DNA from 2 places in the Pseudoalteromonas sp. PAR1 genome. Region 2 is predicted to be linked to the other one. Evidence: predicted binding sites of a transcription regulator. Region 2 holds the regulator's gene; the other holds the start of a gene.

Region 1 (8,197 bases), on a different contig from region 2:
TGCAGTGGCATGTTATCGATTGTCCACCACGTACGGCCTTCATCCATGGTTTGTAACTGCACAGAGTAAAGATCGCTACTTTTTTCAGGAATAGGGTCTGCCGACATCATGTGATACACAGATAAACTTGTCATGGTTACGCCAATACCAATGGCAATAGCCAGCACCATTAAAAAGCTTACTAGTGGCGTGCGCTTAAAGCTGCGCCAGCTTAAATCTAAATAATGAAGGAACATGGTTACACTCCAGCCGCTTTAAGGTTTTGGGTGCCTTGATACAAAGTGAAGTCAGCGAGTTGGCCATCAACAACTTGGATATTACGAGGTGCTCTGCGGGCAAGCTCTGGATCATGGGTTACCATGATGATGGTTGCGCCATCACGGTTGATTTGCTCAAGCAGCTCCATTACCTGACGCGCCATTAGGCTGTCTAAATTACCAGTTGGCTCATCGGCGAGTAAAAAGCGTGGTTCACCTGCAAGGGCTCTGGCAATAGCGACACGTTGCTGTTGACCACCAGAAAGTTGTTGCGGTAAGTGTTTAGCGCGTGAGGCTAAACCAACTTGCTCAAGGCATTGTTCAATTCGGCGTTTACGCTCAGCAGCTCTGATACCGCGATAACGCAGTGGTACTTCAATATTTTCATACAAGTTCAAATCTGGAATAAGGTTGAAGCCTTGGAAAATAAAACCAATTTTTTGATTACGGAGATCTGCGCGCTGGTTGTCATTTAATTTACCCACATCAATACCGTCTAGCATGTATTGGCCTTCGCTAAACGGCTCCAACATACCGGCGATGTTTAAAAAGGTGGTTTTACCTGAGCCACTCGGGCCCGTTACGGCAATAAATTCACCTTCTTCTACTTGTAGGTTGAAGTCGCGAAGGGCGTGCGTTTGTACCATATCTGTTTGATACACTTTGCTGATGTTGTTCATTGTAAGCATGTTGATTATTCCTTTTATTTGTTAGCGTAAAACCAATGTGGGTGCTTTTTTAAAGCGATCGTAATTCGAGATAATTAACTTATCGCCAGGCTCTACGCCTTCGATAATCTCGATAGCATTGATACTGCTTGCACCGGTTTTTATATCGATTAAATAAGCCATGTCACCGTCAACTTTATAAGCATGGGTGCCACCTTGTTGTAAGAATGCGCCGCGTTTTACCTGCAATACATTGTCGCGATTCTCTAATAAAATACGTGCGGTTAAGCGTTGGTTTTGGCGAATGCCAGAAATCTCATTGTCAAAGCGTACGCGTGTAGTGACCTCGCGATTATTCACTTCAGGCGAAATAGCCGATAGAGTGCCTGTTACATGACGTGCGCCTAAAGTAAGTTCTACTTGCATACCAAGACCTAGCTCGTTGGCGTAGCTTTCTGGTACTTGCAGTTCTGCTTCAAAGTTACTTAAATCGACTAATGTCATTAACGGTTGGCTTTGTGTTACCGCCTCTTTTTGTTGCACTAATAAGTTACCCACAATGCCGCTTACGCTGGCGGTAATGGTGAGTTCATTTACTTGCCTTAGCAAGTCATCAACAATCAATTGCTGACGCGCCAGATCGCGCTCTGCTGCTTTTAGCTCAAATGCGAGGGTATCTTTTGCTAAGCTGACTTCTTGCTCGGCGTGCTTATATGAAAGCTTGGCACGAGCTAAATCATCAACGGCTTTTTCTAAATCTATTTGGCTAATTAAATGTTTTTCGATTGAGATTTTAGCTCGGCGGTTTTCTCTATCTGCGGCATTGAGTTCAACTTGCGCTAAATCTAGTGCTTTAGTCAGGCTCAACTTTTGCCTGCGCGCTTCAAGTTGCTTGCGTTGTAATTCGCCTTCTAATCGCGCTAATACTGATTGTTGCTGTTTTAATTCGTTGGTTAGCTCAGGGCTGGTAACGGTTGCAATCACTTCATTTACTTCAACGCTATCACCGGCTTTTACTTTTAAATCGACAAAGCCACGTTCAGGGCTGTAAACCTTTGGCGCATTAGCTGCAACGATTTTACCGCTCGCTGCCACATCTCTGGTGAGCGTCTTTTGGCTCACTTCACTAATTTGTAGGCTCGCTGCATCAACCGAAATGCTGCCATCGTTACTGGCAAACAAAGCTTGAAAGCCAAGCGCACCAACAAGTATTACACCCGCTGCTAACATAAGTGGTTTTTTAATGCTGTTTTTCTTTGCCACACTAATATCTTGGGCGCTGGTATCCTTAATCATCATAACTCCTTACGATTCTCAAAACACACAATCATGAAGCCAACGGCAAGCATGGTAAGTGGAGAAGCCATAAACAAACTGATAGTGAACATTTTGAAATCCTCAATTTCGCTGATGTCTTATCTATACCAGTAGCGTGCCAAAACTTAATATATTGATTTTTAATGCATTTTATTTTATTTAATGAGTTACTGCCTGTCCGCGGACAGAAAAAGTGTCCGCAGCGGACACTTTTAAATTGTTGTTTGTTGACGCATAGGTAAAGAAACTCAGTCATTGCGACTAAGGTAGTCTGCTCAGATACATAGTTTGTAACTATGCTAAAGCCAAGAGTAAATAATGATGCAACTGTGCTAGGTGAGACCCCATAAAAAGCTGCATTGATATTCATAAGGTGAATAATTATTCATTTGCTGGTGCAGTTTACGTTAACGTAAAGGTGCGGGTTTTTAGATTGGTTTTTTACAAGTTGTTAAATTTGACACCAGTGTCATAAAAAAATAACGGGTAAAATACGTCTAAATGTAAAAAATTGCTTAGTATTTAATATGTGCCTTCAAGTGAGAAATATTCAAGAATATGAATATGTATTCAAATCTCTATTGACTCATGGAACAATTGGCGATAGTTTTGTTCGTCTGCTAGCACTGTCGCAAAAGACTGAATCGCTAGTCGTTGTAGCAAGGGGAGGGGTCTATGTTATATGACTCAAAATTAGAAAAAGATAATTGTGGCTTTGGCTTAATAGCCCAGGTCAATGGTCAAGCGAGTCACCGCTTGATTCGAACAGCAATCACGGGCTTAGATCGCATGGAACACCGAGGCGGTATTTCTGCAGATGGTAAAACCGGTGATGGCTGTGGTTTATTAATGCAAAAACCCGATAGTTTCTTTCGTGCTATTGCCAGCGAACATGATTGGCATTTAGGTAAGAACTACGCAGTCGGCATGGTATTTTTAAATGCTGATCCTGTACTTGCACAAACAGCTAAAGATGTGCTGAGTGAAGAACTTGAAAAAGAAACCTTGAGTATTCAGGGGTGGCGTGTAGTGCCAACAGATTCATCATGTTTAGGGCCAATTGCAAAAAAACAACTACCTGGCTTTGAACAAATTTTTGTGAGCGCACCAGAAGGCTGGCGTCCAAAAGATTTAGAGCGTCGCTTGTATGTAGCACGTCGCCGTGCAGAAAAGCGCCTCGAAAACGATGAACATTTTTATATTGCCAGCTTATCTGGTTTAGTTACTGTCTATAAAGGCTTAATGATGCCTGTAGACTTACCTAACTTTTATTTAGATTTAGCTGACATTCGCATGACCAGTGCGATTTGTGTATTCCACCAACGTTTCTCTACTAATACACAACCTCGTTGGCCATTAGCGCAACCATTCCGCTATTTAGCGCACAATGGTGAAATTAATACTATTCAAGGTAACCGCCAGTGGGCTCGTGCCCGTGCGTACAAGTTTGCCTCACCACTTATTCCTGATTTGCAATCAGCAGCGCCTTTCGTGAACGAAAGCGGCTCTGACTCTTCAAGCTTAGATAATATGCTTGAGTTGTTCTTAGCGGGTGGTATGGATTTATTCCGTGCTATGCGAATGCTTGTGCCACCAGCATGGCAAAAGAATCGTGCCATGGATGATGACTTACGTGCATTCTATGACTTCAACTCAATGCACATGGAACCATGGGATGGCCCGGCAGGTATTGTAATGTCAGATGGCCGTTTTGCAGCCTGTAACCTTGACCGGAATGGCTTGCGTCCAGCTCGCTATGTAATCACTCAAGATGGTTTCATTACCCTTGCCTCAGAAGTAGGTATTTGGGACTACGCACCAGACGAAGTGGTTGAGAAAGGCCGTGTTGGCCCTGGTGAGCTATTAGTTATAGATACTCATCAAGGTAAGATTTGGCATTCAGATGAGATTGACCAAGACCTTAAATCACGCCATCCATATAAAGCATGGCTAGAAGCAAACGTTAAGCGTTTAACACCGTTTGAGCAACTCTCAGAGAAAGATGCGGGCAACCGTTCTTTTGATGATGAAACTCTGCTTAAGTACCAAAAAATGTTTGGTTACACCAACGAAGAACTTGATAGCGTTATTCGTGTAATGGGCGAAAATGGTCAAGAAGCAACAGGCTCAATGGGTGATGACACGCCATTTGCGGTACTTTCAGAAGGTCATCGTTCACTGTTCGATTACTTCAGACAAAAATTCGCGCAAGTAACCAATCCACCGATTGATCCACTTCGTGAAAATCACGTTATGTCTTTAGCTACTTGTATTGGTAGTGAGCAAAACGTATTTAATGAAACAACAGGCCATGCTAAGCGTTTACAGTTTGATACGCCAATTTTGATGTATGCAGACATGCAACAGCTTATCAATGCTGACGATGAACATTACAGCTATTGTAAAATTGATATTACTTACACCAAAGAAGAAGGCTTAGAGAAAGCGATCACCCGTATCTGTGATGAAGCGCAAGCAAAAGCAGCATCGGGCTGTGTAATGCTTATTCTAAGTGACCGTAACTTTAGTGAAACGCACTTGCCTATCCCGGCTGCAATGGCGGTAGGGTCAGTTCAAAAACGTCTAGTTGATAACAACTTACGCTGTGAATCAAATATCATTATTGAATCGGGCAGTGTCCGTGATGCACACCAATTTGCTGTATTACTAGGCTTTGGTGCAACAGCAATTTATCCGTATCTTGCGTATGAATCGTTAGTTGCGATGACTGACAAAAAGATCTTAAACAAGAGCTACTGTGAAGTAACCCTTGCTTATCGTAATGCGATAAATAAAGGTCTATATAAAATCATGTCGAAAATGGGCATTAGTACTGTTGCTTCGTACCGCTGCTCAATGTTATTTGAGGCAGTTGGTTTATCAGATGCAGTTGTAGAAACCTGTTTTAATGGCGTGGCAAGTCGCATCAAAGGGGCTTGTTTTACAGACTTTGATGATGACCAACGCAAACTACATAAGTTAGCCTTTAGTAAACGTAAATTATTAAGCCATGGCGGCTTATTAAAATATGTTCATGGTGGTGAATACCATGCCTATAACCCAGACGTTATCCAAACACTGCAAAAAGCTGTGCGTTCTGGGGAATATAGCGACTATGTAGCCTACGCTGATTTAGTAAATAATCGCCCGATCACCAATTTACGTGACATGTTGGCAGTGAAAATTCCTGAAGCTGGTGTGAATATCGATGACGTTGAGCCGGCAACTGAGCTCTACAAGCGTTTTGACTCAGCAGCAATGAGTATTGGTGCGTTATCGCCAGAGGCTCATGAAGCGCTCGCGATTGCAATGAACCGTTTAGGTGGTTGTTCAAACTCAGGCGAAGGTGGTGAAGACAAACTTCGCTACGGCACAGAGAAAAACTCGCGTATTAAGCAAGTTGCATCTGGCCGCTTTGGCGTAACACCACACTACTTACGTAGCGCTGATGTAATTCAGATTAAAGTTGCGCAAGGTGCAAAACCAGGTGAGGGTGGTCAATTACCGGGTGAAAAAGTAACGCCATATATTGCAAAATTACGTTACTCGGTACCGGGTGTGACCTTGATTTCACCTCCGCCGCATCACGATATTTACTCAATCGAAGATTTAGCTCAGCTTATTTTCGATTTAAAACAAGTAAACCCAGATGCACTGATCTCGGTGAAACTCGTTTCTGAGCCGGGTGTTGGTACTATCGCAACAGGTGTAGCAAAAGCGTATGCCGATTTAATCACCATTGCTGGTTATGACGGTGGTACAGGTGCAAGCCCACTTACTTCTGTTAAGTATGCAGGAAGTCCTTGGGAGCTTGGTCTTGCTGAAACCCAGCAAGCGCTTGTAGAAAATGGTTTACGTCATCGTATTCGTCTACAAACTGATGGTGGCCTTAAAACGGGTCTAGATATCATCAAGGCGGCTATTTTAGGTGCTGAAAGCTTTGGCTTTGGTACTGGCCCTATGGTGGCACTTGGTTGTAAGTACCTGCGTATTTGTCACTTAAACAACTGTGCGACCGGTGTTGCAACGCAAGACGATACGCTTCGTCAAAAGCATTATCATGGTCTGCCAGAAATGGCGATGAACTACTTTAAGTTTATTGCCGAAGAAGCGCGCCAAATAATGGCAAGCTTAGGGGTTACTCGATTAACCGATTTAATAGGTCGTTTGGACCTGCTTGAAGCCATTGAAGGCAAAACAGAGAAGCAAAAGAAAGTAGATTTGTCATCTGTGGTTGCGGTACCAAATAACCCAACTGGTGAGACACTGTATTGCAGTGCACCTAATAGCTCGCATTATTTAGGTCAGCTAAATGAAACCTTGCTTGAAAAAGCAAAACAAGCGATTGATGAAAAATCGGGCACCTCATTGGTAAGTCGTATTTGTAATACTGACCGCTCAGTGGGTGCGATGTTATCGGGCTATATTGCCTCTAAACATGGTAACCAAGGTATGGCTGCTGATCCTGTCTCTATTGAACTTCATGGTACAGCAGGTCAATCATTTGGTGTATGGAATGCTGGTGGCCTTGAAATGACATTAGTAGGCGATGCGAATGACTATGTTGGTAAGGGGATGGCTGGCGGTAAGCTGGTAATTCGACCGCCGCTGGGTTCATCGTTCGAAAGCCACAAAGCGACTATTGCCGGTAATACCTGTTTATATGGTGCTACAGGCGGCAAATTATTTGCGGCAGGTTGTGCAGGTGAGCGTTTTGCAGTTCGTAACTCTGGCGTACAAGCGGTTGTAGAAGGTGTTGGTGACAACGGCTGTGAATATATGACCGGTGGTGTGGTTTGTGTACTTGGCAAAGTGGGTATCAACTTTGGTGCAGGTATGACAGGTGGTTTTGCTTATATTCTTGATGAAGGCAATGACTTTGAAAAACGCATTAACCCTGAGCTTGTTGAAATTGTCACGCTCGAAGGGTTGGCATCACACCAAGAACATTTACGCGGCCTAATTGCTGAGCATTTAGAGCTTACAGGCTCAAACCGCGCTGAGCAGATTTTAGCTAACTTTGATTTATACATTCCAATGTTTAAATTAGTTAAGCCAAAATCTAGTGATGTAAAAAGTTTACTCGGACACCGAGCGCGCAGCAGCGCAGAGCTTCGTGTTCAGGCTCAGTAAGGGGGTAGTATGAGCGAAAATGTATACCAGTTTATCGATGTACAACGTGTTGATCCGCGTAAAAAGCCAATTTCAGCGCGTAAGCAATCTTTCGTCGAAATTTACGAGCCGTTTTCTGAGACACAAGTAAACTCACAAGCGGACCGCTGTTTGGATTGTGGTAACCCGTATTGCGAATGGAAGTGTCCGGTACATAACTATATTCCACAATGGTTAAAGCTCATTCGTACGGGCCGTATTTTAGAAGCGGCAGAGCTTTCTCACCGTACTAACAGCTTACCAGAGGTGTGTGGACGAGTTTGTCCACAAGACCGTTTGTGTGAAGGCTCATGTACACTTGAAGAGGAATTCGGTGCTGTTACTATCGGTAATATCGAAAAGTACATCACAGATACAGCCTTTAAGATGGGCTGGAAACCAGATATGTCGTATGTGGTTTGGTCTGACAAAAAAGTAGCAATTATTGGTGCAGGCCCGGCAGGCCTGGGCTGTGCGGATATTTTAGTACGTAACGGTGTAAAACCTGTGGTGTTTGACCGTCATCCAGAAATTGGCGGACTTCTTACGTTTGGTATTCCTTCATTCAAGCTTGAAAAAGAAGTGATGCAAAAGCGTCGTGAAATTTTCACTGAAATGGGTGTCGAGTTTAAGTTAAACACTGAGGTTGGCGTAGATGTTACCCTTGATGAAATACTCGCTGAATATGATGCCGTGTTCTTAGGTGTTGGTACGTATCAAAGTATGCGTGCAGGACTTGAGAATGAAGACGCTGATGGTGTGTTTGATGCACTACCATTCTTAATCGGTAACACCAATCGTGTT
Region 2 (8,197 bases):
TCGGGTGTTGTTATGACGCGATACGCTAAAAATCCGGAAAATGCCTTGAAACTGATTGAGTATATGACCGACAATAAAGCGCAAAATATGTATGCTTCGGTCAATATGGAATACCCAGTAAAGCAAGGGGTTGCATTGTCTGAGATGGTTGCGTCATGGGGTGAGTTTAAAGAAGATAGTCTTGCTCTTGATGAAATAAGTAAATACCGTCCTGTTGCGTTAAAGCTAATTGACGAAGTAAAGTTTGACTTATAACGAGGTTTTTCCTCGTCTTTTATAAAAGCTGTTTTTTAACAGCTTTTATTTTATCTGGTATTAATCCACTTATGCATGTGAAGTTTTCGTTGTCGCGTTGGCAAGTATTGGCTTGGCTAATCGGTTTGCTACTTGTTACGCCGCTAGGTTTTTTATTGTTTGAATCTCTGCAAGGTGGTTCGGATGTCTTTCAGCATTTATTTGATACGGTTTTGTGGGACTACACGCGTAATACCCTTGTACTCATAGCAGGGGTTGGGTTATTGAGCTGTGTTATTGCGCTGCCGCTTGCGTGGTTGACTGCGTACTGTGAATTTCCTGGTCGAAAACACTTTGAATGGGCACTGATGCTGCCTTTGGCAATGCCAACTTATCTCATTGCTTATGTTTATACGGACTTACTTGATTATGCTGGGCCTGTGCAAATTGCGCTCAGGGACTGGTTTGATTGGCAGTCACCCGATGATTATTGGTTTTTTGATATTCGAACTTTGCCGGGGGCAATTATTATGATTGCATTAGTATTGTATCCGTATCTTTATCTTATTTTTAAAACGGCCTTAAGAGAGCAATCTTTTAAATTAGTGCAAGCTAGTCAGTTAATGGGGTTATCGCCATTACAAAGCTTTTTACGGGTAAGTTTACCGCTTGGTCGAGGGGCAATTGTGGCAGGAGTTACGTTAATCAGTATGGAAGCTATGGCTGATTTTGCTACTGTTAATTACTTTGCAGTGAGCACACTAACGACCGCTGTTTACGATACCTGGCTTGGCTATTATTCATTAACCGCTGCGGCAAAAATATCAGGCATTATGCTGCTTATTTTGTTTCTCACTATTATGGTTGAGCGCTTTAGTCGTCGTAATCAAGCTGTGTATGAACGCCAGTCGAGCATTAACAGCGCAACCTTATATCGCTTAAAAGGTAGCACAGCATGGGCTGCAAGTTTAGTCTGCACAGTTGTGTTGGTACTTGCTTTTGTCTTGCCAGTTGGAGTGCTTGTTAAATACGCCATTGTTTATGCGGATGAAGCATGGAATGGGGCATTTTTTAATTATGCTTGGCAGAGCTTTAAAGTCGCCATTGTTGTCAGCCTAGTGACAATCCTTCTTAGCTTGTTGGTATTGTTTTATCAGCGTATTGCTAAACAAGCGTATCCACTCATTCCGGGGCGTTTAGCAAGTACGGGTTATGCGCTACCGGGTACGGTACTGGCGATTGCGGTATTGTTACCACTTACACAAATTGATGATGCACTTAATCAATGGCTTGAACCAATAGGTTTATCGCCGGGTTTACTTCTGAGTGGGACATTATTTGCGATGATTTTTGCGTATATTGTGCGCTTTTACGCGATTGCACATGGCGCCCTTGAAAGCAGCTTTTTACGTATTAGCCCTTCTCTTGATATGGCAAGTCAATCTATGGGTAAAAGTGCATTTCAAACCTTGTATAAAGTACATCTGCCTTTACTTAAACGTGGCATTTTAACCGCTGGGCTTCTGGTATTTATTGAATGTATGAAAGAGCTACCCGCGGCCTTGTTATTACGACCGTTTAATTTTGAAACTCTTGCAACTCATGTTTTTCAATATGTTAGTGATGAGCAGTTAGAGTTAGCGTCTATCTCAGCCCTGTTTATTGTGTTAGTCGGGCTTATTCCTTTGTATTTCGTTAATCGTTCGATGGAGCAAAATCATTCATGAGTCATTTGATAATTAAAAATTTAGCTTATCAATACAATGGCACTAAGGTATTGGATGCGCTTAATTTGAATGTTGAACAAGACGAAATCGTCTGCCTGCTTGGGGCAAGTGGTTGCGGTAAAACAACGACTTTAAAAGCGATTGCCGGAATTATAGAGCCCTCACAAGGTTTTATGAGCATTGATTCGCTTGTCGTTAATGACGACAAGCATTTTGTTGCACCAGAAAAACGTAATATTGGCATGATGTTTCAAGATTACGCGTTATTTCCTCACTTATCGGTGAGCGACAATATTGCATTTGGTTTAACCAATATGAGTAAGTCGCAAAAGCGTGAGCGCGTGGATGAAATGCTGAGCTTAGTTAAGTTAACTGGCTGTGCAGAACGTTATCCGCATCAATTATCAGGTGGTCAACAACAGCGTGTTGCAATTGCTCGTGCGCTTGCTTATAAACCCAGCTTGTTATTACTTGATGAGCCATTTTCTAATATCGATACGCAGGTTCGCTTTGAGTTAATTGCCGACATCCGCCGTATCATTAAAGCTCAGCAAGTATCAGCAGTGTTTGTTACCCATTCGAAGGAAGAGGCGTTTGCGTTTGCTGACACCTTGGCTGTAATGCATGGTGGAAAAATAGCCCAACAAGGCTCATCAGAACAGTTATTTAGCCAACCTAACTCAAAGGAGGTTGCAGAGTTTCTTGGTACAGGCATATACTTAACGGCGAAAGTCTTAACGCCAACTGAATACGAAACGGCGTTTGGTGTAATACATTCACTCACAGTAAATAACAGTGCTCACAAACAAGGGCAAGTTTATGTACGGCCTCATTATATTCAGTTATGTGAAGCTGAACAGAGTGATGAAAATAGCCTGACAATTTTGCACAGACGCTTTATAGGCACACGTTATGTTTATCGTGTGAATATAGCGGGGCAGGAGTGTGAAGTCGCTGCAGAGCAAGACCGCGTGTTTGCAGTTGAGCAGCCTGTAAAAATAAAAATAATGCCGCACACAGTCAATTTTTTTCATGATTAGTACTGCTTAACAATCTTGAATTCTTGGCTAGGTGCAAATAACGAGAAGCTAAGGATTCACTATGGCGCAAGCGCAATCTGGGATTTGTGCTGAAGCAAACTTACATGGTTTGCACCTGTTTTTTAATGTTTATGATGGCCATGACGAGTCATTACGTAAAAAGTTAAAACGCGTGAGCGTCATTCAAGATGAGTTTGCGGATCAGTTCTCAGAAGCCATGCTGTCGTGCGTGGTTGCGCTTGGTGCGCAATATTGGCCGCATATTTTGCCTGAGTTTATTCCAAGTCAATTACAAAGCTTTCCTAATGTGACTCATAGTGAACATGTTATGAGTGCACAGCCATTTGATTTATTTGTACAAATTCGTTCAGACCGTGAAGATGTTAACCATCTTTTTGCCCTACAGATCCTGAAATTATTTACGCCAGATGTAGAGCTTGTGGAGCAAGTGCGTAACTTTCGTTTTTTAGATGGCCGCGACTTTAACGGCTTTATTTATGCGGGTGACACCCCTCATGGTAGACAAAAGCGCAGTACGGCATTGATAGACAGACCGGGGCATTTTGAAGATCAAGGCAGCTACATTCATGTTCAGCGCTTTGTGCACGATTTAAGTGTTTGGCAACATTTGTCGTTATCAGAGCAAGAGCAAATTATGGGGCGTACTCGGCTTGATAACACCTTAATTATGCCTGCACTCGAAACTAGTCATGCAGTGCGTAGTGAACTAAAAGATGAAAATGGCCAGCCGTTGATACTTAATCAGAGCATGCCGTTTGGTGATGTTCATAAGCAGGGTATTTTAATGGTGTCATGTGCCGCGCAAGGTGATGCGTTTGAGCAGGTATTAAAGAGTCGCTTGGGGCAGGGCGATTGCTACGACCATTGGCTTGATTTTACTCAAGCCGATATGGGGTCGGCGTTTTTCGCCCCGTCAGTAAACTTTTTGAAGCAGCTTTAAACTGTATCGAATAAAGTGCGCACGCGATCAAGCGTGACATCTATTTCAGAAATCTTTGCAGGAGCGATAAAAATTGTGTCGTCACCTGCAATTGTACCAAGTACCCCATCGGCTTTACCTAATGAGTCTAGTAAGCGCGCGATAAGTTGTGCTGCACCTGGGCTGGTACGAATAATAATCATCATTTCGTTATGCATAATATCGATAACGAGTTGACGCAATGGGCTTTTCGCTGTTGGTACTCCCATTTCAGCGGGTAAGCAATACACCATTTCTTGTTTTGCATTACGTGTGCGTACCGCGCCAAACTTGCTTAACATGCGAGAGACTTTACTTTGGCTTATGTTGTCGAAGCCTTGATCTTTTAATGCTTCGACAATCTCACCTTGTGAGCCGAAGTTTTCTTCTTTTAATAGCGCTTTGAACGCTTTGATTAGTGCTTCTTGTTTGTCTTGTGGTTGCATGTTGCCGTATCTGTAGTCATAAAACGTGAAGTAATTCTACACAACTCTGCATACTTATGCAGTACTAGTTTACATTTCTCGCCCTAAATGCTGTGTGTTTACAGTATAGTTTACAACTATGGTCGAAATTATACGCGAAATAAGCAGGATAAATTTGTTTTTAGTCGCTAATTTCATTATCTTTAGGGCCACAAATATTTCCTACCTCAAATTACGGAGAATTCCAATGAAAGTTGCTGTTTTAGGCGCAGCTGGCGGTATCGGCCAAGCATTGTCTTTATTATTAAAAACAAGTTTACCTGCAGGTTCTGAATTATCATTATACGATGTTGCCCCTGTTGTTCCTGGTGTAGCGGTTGATCTTTCTCACATCCCAACAGACGTTAAAGTTGAAGGTTTCGGTGCTGATAACCTAGACGATGCTTTAGTTGGTTGTGATATCGTTCTTATCCCAGCGGGTATGCCGCGTAAGCCGGGTATGGACCGTGCGGACCTTTTCAACGTAAACGCAGGTATCATCAAAACATTAGCTGAAGGCATCGTTAAAAACTGTCCTAAAGCGTTAGTTGGTATCATTACTAACCCAGTAAACGGCACTGTGCCAATCGTTGCTGAAGTATTCAAAAAAGCGGGTACTTACGATGCTGGCCGTGTATTCGGTATCACAACACTTGACGTGATCCGTTCAGAAGCATTTGTTGCTGAACTTAAAGGTTTAAGCGCTACTGACGTTAAAGTTCCAGTGATCGGTGGCCACTCAGGCACTACAATCCTTCCTCTTCTATCTCAAGTTGAAGGTGTTACTTTCACTGACGAAGAAGTGGCAGCATTAACTCCACGTATCCAAAACGCAGGTACTGAAGTTGTTAACGCTAAAGCGGGTGGCGGTTCAGCGACTCTTTCAATGGGTGCAGCAGCAGCACGTTTCTGTATGTCTTTAGTTAAAGGCTTACAAGGTGAAGAAGTGGTTGATTACGCATACGTTGCAGTTGAAAACGGTGACGCAGCATACTTTGCACACCCAGTACGTTTAGGTAAGAACGGTGTTGAAGAAATTCTTTCTTACGGTGAATTAAGCGCTTTCGAAGAGCAAGCTAAAAACGACATGCTTGAAACGCTTAATAAAGACATCCAAGAAGGTGTTGATTTCATCAACGGTTAATTCCGATAGATGATAGGTGCTATTAAAGCACCTAAAACAAAAAAGCCTGCATATGCAGGCTTTTTTAATGGCTCGAATAAATAGCGTTTAATGATCGCGGGCAACGGCGATGCGTGCCAAGCTCTCTAATGCTTGCTTGTATGGCGTTTCTGGTAAAAATGCAATACAGGCGATGGCTTTATCTGCCTCTTGCTCTGCCTTTTGCATTGTAAACTCAAGTGCTTTGGTATCAGCTAACGCCTCAAGAATGCTGTCTAGGTGATCCATACCATTGCCAAGTTCAATTGCTTCACGAACGAGCTTGATTTGCTCTGGCGTGCCTTTTTGCATGGCATAAATAAGCGGTAAGGTAGGTTTACCCTCGGCTAAATCATCACCAATATTTTTACCAAGTTGCTCAGCATCGGCGTTGTAATCAAGCACATCATCAACAAGCTGAAAGGCTGTTCCTAAATGCATGCCGTAAAGGTTTAATGCCTCAAGCGTTTTATCATCTTGTTCAGTGATAATTGCTGCAAGGCCTGTTGCTGCTTCAAATAACTTAGCTGTTTTGCTGTAAATGACCTGCATATAGCTTTGTTCTGTAGTGTCAGGATCGTTACAGTTCATTAGCTGTAATACTTCACCTTCAGCAATGACATTCGTTGCATCAGCTAAAATTTCCATGATTGGCATTTTACCAAGACCAACCATCAACTGAAATGAGCGTGTGTAAATAAAATCACCAACTAGCACGCTAGCGGCATTGCCAAACTCAGCATTTGCTGTAGGCGTACCACGACGTAAATGTGACTCATCAACAACATCATCATGCAGTAAAGTTGCAGTGTGAATAAATTCGATGATAGTGGCCAGTGTAATGTGGTCTTTACCTTCATAGCCTAAAGCTTTTGCTGCTAAAATGGCCAACATAGGGCGAACACGCTTACCACCGCTGTTTACTATATATAAACCGAGTTGATTGACCAATGCGACATCTGAGCGCATTTGGGCATGTATAAGTTGATTGACGTCATTCATCTCATGATCGATTAACGTCTGGATAGCTTTTATATCCATTGATCTCCGAGCCAATATTTATGGGTATACGAGGCTGATTGTACAACAAAAAAAGCACTTGCTCGATATTTTGTGCTGATTCAGTAAAAAAACACTGTAAAGTTTTTTATTTTAAATCAAATTTGAACAGTTAATTGTAGTTGTTTGGTTGAATAGTAAACATACTTGCATTTATTTAACGGCGCTTTTGACGTGTTAATTTAATTGTCATGAGATCGTAAAAACCGCTTGGCATACGGTGTTTTTAGGATAGAATAAGGAAAAATATTGAATTGCTCTCAATGCAGCTATTTTTTATTCATTTTATAGCAAAAGAGGCTTGCTAGTTTTTGCGCATTAGCGTAAACTTCGCGCCCTATTGAAGAATATTTTAGTTGCGTCGATTTGAGGGCGCACAGACGGAGTTAATTATGTACGCGGTTTTCCAAAGTGGTGGTAAACAGCACCGTGTGACTGAAGGTCAAACAATTCGTCTTGAAAAATTAGACGTTGAAACTGGTGCAGCAGTTGAATTTGATTCAGTACTTTTAGTTGCTGATGGTGAGAAAATCGAGATCGGTGTACCGTTCGTAAACGGTGGTAAAGTAACAGCTGAGGTTGTTTCACACGGTCGCGGTGAGAAAGTGAAGATTGTTAAATTTAGACGTCGTAAGCATTCTCGTAAGCAAATGGGCCATCGTCAATGGTTCACTGAAGTTAAAATCACTGGCATTAGCGCTTAATTAGAGGTACTGAGAAATGGCACATAAAAAAGCAGCTGGTAGTACTCGTAACGGTCGCGATTCAGAAAGCAAACGCCTAGGTGTTAAGCGTTTTGGTGGCGAATCAGTTCTAGCGGGTAGCATCATTGTTCGTCAACGTGGTACTCGTTTCCACGCTGGCGCAAACGTAGGTATCGGTAAAGACCACACTATCTTCGCAAAAGCAGATGGTAAAGTTCAATTCGAACAGAAAGGTCCTTTAAACCGTAAATACGTAAATATCGTAGCTGAGTAATCATCTCGATATTTGAAAAACCCCGCCTTTGCGGGGTTTTTTGTTTTAAGGCAAATAATAAGGCGTGTAAATATATATCTAAGCTAAGCCTGCAATCAGAAGGGCTTAGGTATATAATAGAGTTATTAACAAGCCAATCTTAAAGTGAGTAATCATGAAGTTTGTAGATGAAGTAGAAATTCGTTGTGACGCGGGTGATGGCGGCAGCGGTGTCGTATCTTTCCGACGTGAAAAATATGTACCAGACGGCGGTCCTGATGGCGGCGATGGCGGCGATGGCGGCAGCGTTTATCTACAAGCCGATGAAAACTTAAATACCTTAATTGACTATCAATTTGAGCGTTTTCATAAAGCAGAGCGCGGCACAAATGGCCAAAGCCGTAACATGACAGGTAAAAAGGGCGCTGATTTGACGCTTAAAGTACCTGTAGGTACGCGTATCACTGACGTTGACACTGAAGAGTCACTAGGTGATTTAACTAAACATGGTCAAAAAATTGTAGTTGCGAAAGGTGGTTTCCATGGCTTGGGAAATGCACGTTTTAAATCAAGTA

Evidence for each region. Region 2 encodes ArgR, which controls arginine synthesis, uptake and breakdown. Its sites were predicted from a motif close to ANTGAATANNTATTCANT; they were not measured.
Region 1: the regulator ArgR is predicted to act here: its motif matches at 2,800-2,817, upstream of gltB (glutamate synthase large subunit).

The regions. Positions count from the first base shown of each region.
Region 1 covers NZ_CAMZMY010000009.1:107,362-115,558, forward strand. Annotated here, with positions in the region: gene QL229_RS09585 (ABC transporter permease) at 1-236, opposite strand, end outside; gene QL229_RS09590 (ABC transporter ATP-binding protein) at 239-946, opposite strand; gene QL229_RS09595 (efflux RND transporter periplasmic adaptor subunit) at 968-2,221, opposite strand; gene gltB (glutamate synthase large subunit) at 2,918-7,375, shown strand; gene QL229_RS09605 (FAD-dependent oxidoreductase) at 7,385-8,197, shown strand, end outside.
Region 2 covers NZ_CAMZMY010000001.1:307,346-315,542, reverse strand. Annotated here, with positions in the region: gene QL229_RS01450 (Fe(3+) ABC transporter substrate-binding protein) at 1-255, shown strand, start outside; gene QL229_RS01445 (iron ABC transporter permease) at 327-1,961, shown strand; gene QL229_RS01440 (ABC transporter ATP-binding protein) at 1,958-3,001, shown strand; gene QL229_RS01435 (Dyp-type peroxidase) at 3,063-3,962, shown strand; gene argR (transcriptional regulator ArgR) at 3,959-4,426, opposite strand; gene mdh (malate dehydrogenase) at 4,653-5,588, shown strand; gene ispB (octaprenyl diphosphate synthase) at 5,676-6,647, opposite strand; gene rplU (50S ribosomal protein L21) at 7,058-7,369, shown strand; gene rpmA (50S ribosomal protein L27) at 7,386-7,643, shown strand; gene cgtA (Obg family GTPase CgtA) at 7,798-8,197, shown strand, end outside.